Regions from separate parts of the Arthrobacter glycogeni genome, predicted to be linked through region 1. Evidence: riboswitches for the same ligand, from Rfam matches in the RefSeq annotation. Region 1 holds a riboswitch; the other holds the start of a gene.
The links. Region 1 has a riboswitch for thiamine pyrophosphate ahead of ACX80G_RS05520 (ECF transporter S component). Riboswitches for the same ligand answer to the same signal wherever they lie in the genome.
Positions count from the first base shown of each region.

Region 2: another riboswitch for thiamine pyrophosphate. It lies ahead of ACX80G_RS06135 (MFS transporter); the one in region 1 lies ahead of ACX80G_RS05520 (ECF transporter S component).

Region 1 is NZ_JBTNDV010000004.1:16,295-19,695, forward strand. It holds gene ACX80G_RS05515 (ABC transporter ATP-binding protein) at 1-1,324, opposite strand, end outside; gene ACX80G_RS05520 (ECF transporter S component) at 1,330-1,947, opposite strand; TPP riboswitch at 2,013-2,130, opposite strand; gene ACX80G_RS05525 (DUF4235 domain-containing protein) at 2,271-2,531, shown strand; gene mnhG (monovalent cation/H(+) antiporter subunit G) at 2,538-2,933, opposite strand; gene ACX80G_RS05535 (MrpF/PhaF family protein) at 2,930-3,193, opposite strand; gene ACX80G_RS05540 (Na+/H+ antiporter subunit E) at 3,193-3,401, opposite strand, start outside.
Region 2 is NZ_JBTNDV010000004.1:138,347-141,747, reverse strand. It holds gene thiC (phosphomethylpyrimidine synthase ThiC) at 1-1,665, opposite strand, end outside; TPP riboswitch at 1,658-1,767, opposite strand; TPP riboswitch at 1,875-1,982, shown strand; gene ACX80G_RS06135 (MFS transporter) at 1,975-3,267, shown strand; gene thiD (bifunctional hydroxymethylpyrimidine kinase/phosphomethylpyrimidine kinase) at 3,283-3,401, opposite strand, start outside.

The sequences.
Region 1 (3,401 bases):
AGGTGGGCTCGTCCAGCACCAGGATGTCAGGATCGGTGACCAGCATGGTCGCCACCGAGAGCCTCCGCTTTTCGCCGCCGGACAGCGTGAACGGGTTGGCCTGCAACAGCGAGGTCAGCCTGAGCCGCTCGGCGATGGGATCCACCCGCCGTCGCACTGCTGCCTCGTCGCTGCCCGCCAACCGCCGGGGACCAAACTCCAGCTCGTCGATCACCCGGTGGGTCAGGAACTGGTGTTCGGGTTCCTGAAAGACCGTTCCGATGCGGGTCACCAGTTGCGCCGACTTCCAGGCGTGCGGATTGCTCCCGATGCCACGGGTTAGCGCGGGTGCCGCCTCCAACCGGCCGCCCCGCGTCGGTAGCAGGCCAGCGAGGGTCAGTGCAAGCGTCGACTTCCCTCCCCCGTTGGGACCGACAATTCCCAGAGAGCATCCTGCGCTCAGGGTGACATTGACGCCGTCGAGCACGGCCGGGCCGCGCTTGGTCCGCGCCACCGCGAGTCCGCTCGCTGCGAGCAGCGCTTCCCCCGGCTCGGGCCGCAGCACGGGGGGCGTCCGTTGTTGGCCGGGGATCCACACTCCGGCTTCCGCCAGCCGGGCGCGGGCCGCCGGGTCGGTGAGCACCGTGCCGGGCGGTCCATCAGCGAGGATACCGCCGTCGGCCGCAAGCACCACCACCCGGTCCACCACGTCGGCCCACACGGCCACCCGGTGCTCCACCACCACGAACGTGGCGCCGGTGCGGTCCAGGACCCGCACGACGGCGTCGCGTACCTCCAGCACGCCGGCCGGGTCGAGGTTAGCCGTGGGTTCGTCGAGGAGCAGCAACCCCGGCTGCATCGCCAGCACTGCCGCCAGCGCCAGGCGTTGCTTCTGGCCCCCGGAGAGTGCCGTTGTCGGATGGTTCAGGGGGACGGCCAGCCCGACGTCGTCGAGCGCGCGTCGGACACGTTCCCAAATCTCCGTCCGGGGAACGGCTTGGTTCTCGGCACCAAAAGCCACCTCGTCGCCCACCCTGGCCAGCACGATCTGCGTGTCGGGGTCCTGGAGGACCAGTCCGGCGCGCCCGCGCACTGCCCCCGGGGGCTGGCCATCGAGGGTGAGGGACCCGTGCTGTTCGCCCTGCCCCTCGTCCCCGAGGACCCCGGCCAGCCCGTGCAGCAGGGTCGATTTCCCTGACCCGGACGCACCCAACAGCAACACCCGCTCACCAGGCGCGACCGCCAGGTCAAGGTCCTGGACCGCGGGGATCTTGCGCCCGGCGTGGCGCCAACTCCAGCCCTGCGCGCTGATGCTGACGGCCGGAGCGCTGACCAGTTCAGCCATCCCGGTTAGACGTCAGCCGTTCGTCCGGAGGCGAAAGCCGAGAGGACTCCCGTTTTGGCCAGGGCTCGGACCGCCAGCCAGGAGACCAACCCGGCAATCACTACCCCCGAGATGGCAGCGAATGCCACGTACATCAACTGCCACTCCACCGCCCACAGCGCGTTGTAGAGGACGTTCTCGCTGATCGCCAAGGCGAGCCCGGAGCCGAGGCCCGCAAGCAGTGCCACGCCAAGGTTCCACGTGCGGTACAGAAAGAGCAGGAAGATCAGCTCCGCGCCGATCCCCTGGATGAGGCCGGACAACAGGGTGGTCAGTCCGAACTGGGTGCCGAGCATCGCCGAAACGGCTGCTGCCAGCACCTCGCAGTAGATGGCGGCGCCCGGTTTCCTGATGATGAGGCCCCCGAGGACTCCGGCGATCAGCCAGCCGCCGGTGTAGAGACCGGCCAGTGGAGGGAAGGCACCGGTGAGGGCTGAAATACCCGTGTAGCCAGCCGACCAGGCGAAAAACACCACCCCGACGGCGACCGCCACCACCGAGGCGACCACGATATCGACCACCCGCCATTGATTGCGGGTCCGAAAGGTGGGGGTGCTGTGGGTCTGTGCTGTTGATGAAGCCATGAAGAATCCTCCTGAGGTGCAGGAGGGGAGGGTAGACCGGCCCGCAGCAATGCCGCTGGCCGGGCACCCTGAGATACTCGACTCCCTTCGCCGGTACTAGCCGGATCAGGTTCGAGGGTCTGCGGCAGTCCGCACTCTCAGCGCCCGCCCACCTGGATGGACGGCGCTCCCCTGTCGTATGTTTAGCAATCTCGACTCTACACCCGTGGTGTTCCTGGCTGCCAACGCGGCAGGGATGGGAGAGTCCGATGGCGGGAGGCGCGTCGTCGTAGCCGGAGGGAAACGCTAGGCTTGGAAAAAAGCCACCACCGAAGGAGAAACCCATGAATCAGCTTATGAAACTGCTCGGCGTTGCGCTGAGCCTTGGCGCTGGCATTGTTGGCGCCAAGCTAGTGGATTTTATCTGGCATAAGGCCACCGGCAAATCGACACCAAAGGAAGAGGATGCCCTCGAAAACAGCCTGCGTTCCGCCATCGCGTTCGCTCTGATCTCGGGAGCCGTGCGTGCCGTTTTACAGGTGCTGACCAACCGCACCACCCAGAAGGCAGCCCTGCGCTTCGCGAAGACCCGCAATCTGACGTAGACAGTACTACGTATCCTCGGGGCGCTCGGTCGGTTTCCGACCGGGCGCCCTTTTGTTGGCCGCACGCTCCACTACCTCATCCAGTTCGTCCATGCTGAGCAGATCACGCCTCATGTGCTTGGTCCGGTAGCCTGCCCGGCCCACCATGTGTGCTGAGACCGGGACGGTCAGCAGCATGAAAATCCAGCACACCACCAGGACAGGAACCAACACCCAACTGCGCAGTTGCAGCCCCATCGCCAGCAGGAACAAGAGCAACCCCAGTACCTGTGGTTTGGTGGCCGCGTGCATCCGGGTCAGCAGGTCAGGGAACCGGAGCAGTCCGATCCCGGCCGCCAACGACATCAGAGCTCCACCCATGAGCAGCAGGGCGGTCAGGGCATCGGTCACTGTGTCGCTCATGTCCTGCTCCTGTCCGTGACAAAGCGGGCCACGGTGACCGAACCGATGAACCCGATCACCGAGATGGCGACCAGGAGCACCACATTATCTAGATGCCGGTTGACGGCCATGTCCATGGCGAGCGCTCCACCGATGGTTGCAAGCAGCACGTCGATGGCCAGCACCCGGTCCAGGATCGACGGGCCGCGGGCAATCCGGTAAAGCGCACACAGGGCCGCCAGGATGAGGAATCCTCCGGCGATGGTGATAGCAGCGACCATCATGTATTGGCCCCTCCTTGGTGGTTCGCGTTCTCCGCGGCAAAGCGCATTTCGGTCTTCAGCAACACGAGGTCGTCCCGGGTTCCCATCATCCGGATGAGCCAGGCTTCGGTGGCGCGCACATCAGCTCGGATCTTTGCAGCGTCCTCGGGCGTTGCGACGTTCAGGCAATGCAGGTACAGGGTGGACGTAGACCGGTCCACCTCGA
Region 2 (3,401 bases), 120 kb from region 1:
CTTACCAGCCATCCCGGCGATAGCTTCCTGCGCCAAGGCGCCTCCAAACTGGTCCCTGATGTCCTGGGAGATCCGCATGGAACAGAACTTCGGTCCGCACATCGAGCAGAAGTGGGCAGTCTTCGCCGGTTCGGCGGGAAGTGTTTCGTCATGAAACTGCTCAGCAGTCTCGGGGTCCAACGAAAGCGCGAACTGGTCTCGCCACCGGAACTCGAAGCGTGCCTTCGAGATGGCGTCGTCCCGATCCCCGGCGCCCGGATGTCCTTTCGCCAGATCGGCGGCATGCGCGGCGATCTTATAGGTGATCACTCCGGTCTTGACGTCGTCCTGATTGGGCAGGCCAAGGTGTTCCTTCGGCGTCACGTAACAGAGCATGGCGGTGCCATACCGGGCTATTTCGGTCGCTCCTATTGCTGACGTGATGTGGTCGTAGCCTGGCGCGATATCGGTGACCAGGGGGCCAAGGGTGTAGAACGGCGCGCCGTCGCACAATTCCTGTTGCCTTTCCACGTTCTCCCGAACCAGGTGGAAGGGGATGTGGCCGGGTCCCTCCACCATGACCTGGACGTCGTAGGCCCGGGCCCGCTTCGTGAGTTCGGCGAGGGTGTCCAGTTCGGCGAACTGCGCGGCATCGTTAGCGTCGGCGATGGAGCCGGGCCGCAGGCCATCTCCGAGTGAGAAGGCGACGTCGTATCGGGCGAAAATCTCGCATAATTCGTCAAAGCGCGTGTACAGGAAGTTTTCCTGATGGTGGGCCAGGCACCACCCGGCCATGATCGACCCGCCGCGGGAGACGATGCCCGTGACGCGCTCTGCGGTGAGCGGAACGTAGCGGAGCAGTACCCCGGCGTGGATGGTCATATAGTCGACGCCCTGCTCGCACTGCTCAATAACAGTGTCACGGAAGATTTCCCAGGTGAGGTCGCTAGCCTCCCCGTTTACCTTTTCCAATGCCTGGTAGATGGGTACGGTGCCAATGGGCACCGGGGAGTTACGGATGAGCCACTCACGGGTGGTGTGGATGTCATCTCCTGTGGAAAGGTCCATGACGGTGTCCGCGCCCCACTGGGTGGCCCACTGCATCTTGCTGACTTCCTCGGCGATCGAGCTGGTAACCGCCGAGTTGCCGATATTGGCGTTGATCTTGACGAGAAAGGCCTTGCCGATGATCATCGGCTCCGATTCGGGGTGGTTGATGTTGTTGGGAATGATCGCGCGCCCGGCTGCGACTTCGGCCCGGACCAGTTCGACGTCGCAGTTTTCGCGCAACGCGACGAACCTCATCTCCTCGGTGATGACCCCGCGACGTGCGTAGTGCATCTGGGTAACAATCCTGCCGTCGCGGGAACGCAGTGGGATGGGCTGCACACCCTTCCACTCCCGGGAGGAACGCCCGCGACGGATCGCTGACTTGCCGTCGTCGAACAGGTTCCGTTCGCGCCCCTGGTACTGCTCGACGTCGTTCCGGCCGGTGATCCAGGGCTGCCTCAGTGGCGGCAGGCCCACCACCGGGTCGCTGCCGGGGCCGGCGGTACGGTAGACGCGGAGTGGTTCGTTGGGACGGTTGCCCGGCGAGTTTTCGAGGGCGATTTCGGTGACGGGCACAGCAATGCTGTGCCCAGAATCGTGGACGTATGAAAGGGACTGCGAATTAACGGCACTCAAGGTTCCTACTTCCTTCGCCGGCATGACCCGGACAGGTTCGACGGTCAAGGGCTGCATCAACCCAATCTCAGCCCTTGCAATAGGGCACCCGTGTGGATGTCACGACACTAACATCCCGTCCGCCCATGTCGGACATGACGCAGGCACCTGGGGCTGTTCAAAGGAAAAAAAGTCGGAGAAGCGTTCAACGTGCTCTAGTGTTTGCAGAACAAACATCACACGGGAGCCCGCGCCACGGGCTGAGAGGAAGCTGAAGCAGCTTCGACCGTTGAACCTGTCCGGGTAATGCCGGCGAAGGAAGTGAGATCGATGCCTCATATCCGCGCACTTGACGCGCCCAGGAAGACCATGCCGCTCGATGCGCGGCGAGCCGTACGCGGTGGGATCTTCGGCAACTACGTCGACCAGTTCGACATTTTCCTACCCGTCATCGCCCTGGCACCCGCGGTCGCCCACCTGTTCGGTCCGGAAAATCTGGCAGGCAACGCAGGACTGATTTTCATTGCGACCCTCCTTGGAAGACCGTTGGGGGGCGCAATTTTCGGTCCGATAGCGGATCGGATCGGCCGAACCGCCACGACCCAGATGGCGCTGTTAGGCATCGTGGTGACGACCCTGCTCATCGCCCTGGTTCCCGGTCATACCGTTCTTGGCGGCGGGACACTGGTGGCTATTGTTGCCCTACGATTCGTCGGAGGGATCTTCCTGGGCGGCGAGTACACATCGGCGATTCCGCTCGCGATGGAATGGTCGGAACCAAGACGACGCGGCCTGATCAGCGGACTCATCATGTGGATGTCGCCGTGGGCCAATGCCAGCATTGCGGCCCTGGTGTTCGGCCTTCTCACCGTGCTGGACGAGGATGCGTACAACGTTTGGGGTTGGCGGATCCCGTTCCTGCTCGGATCCTTGCTGGCATTCGGCATGCTGGTCTTCTACCGGAAGCGTGTTGCGGATTCTCCCGTCTGGAAGCGTTCGCCCAAGCGGGTAAACCCACTGAAGGACATTCTGGTTGGTGAGCACCGCCGCGAGCTGTGGCAGGTCTTTTTGTTGATGAGTGGCTTGTGGCTTTTCACCTATATGGCGATCCCCACGCTGACCAGCGAACTGGCATTGGATGGGCTCCTGGGTGCGAAAGCCATTTCTTTCACAATGATGTGTGCCACCGCGGCGTCCGCTGTGTTCATGGCGGCCTGCGGTCACGCGTCGACCTACACCGGGCGGCGCTTCTTTTTCATCGGGTTCGGTCTGCTTGGAGCGGTTCTGGCCCCGATAACGTTCCTTGGCGTGTTTTCCACCACCAGCATCGGCGGCTTGGTGGTGCTGGTGGTGGCCCTGCAGATAGTGACGGTTTCCGGATACGGGCCCGTGGGCGCCTACCTCGTTGAACGCTTCCCGGCGGCGGTGCGGTCCAGCGGGTATGGCGTCGGGTACAGCCTTTCCATCGTCCTTCCCGCCCTCTACCCGTACTACCTCCCCCCGTTGCAGGACATGATGGGACGGCACGAAGCCATCGCGGTGCTGCTCGCTTTCGCCGGGATTCTGGTGGCCGTCGGCGGATTCATCGGACCCGAAACCAACAGGACACGCCAACTCTGCTGATGGTGGTTACCGCCTTCAGCGCGTTGTTGTTCCCGTTGCGGTCCATAACCGATGGAAGTGGTTAATCGGCCCGTTGCCCTGCCCAACGTCTAATTCGTCGGCGTGGATAAGTGCGTCCTGCAGCCAGTCCTTGG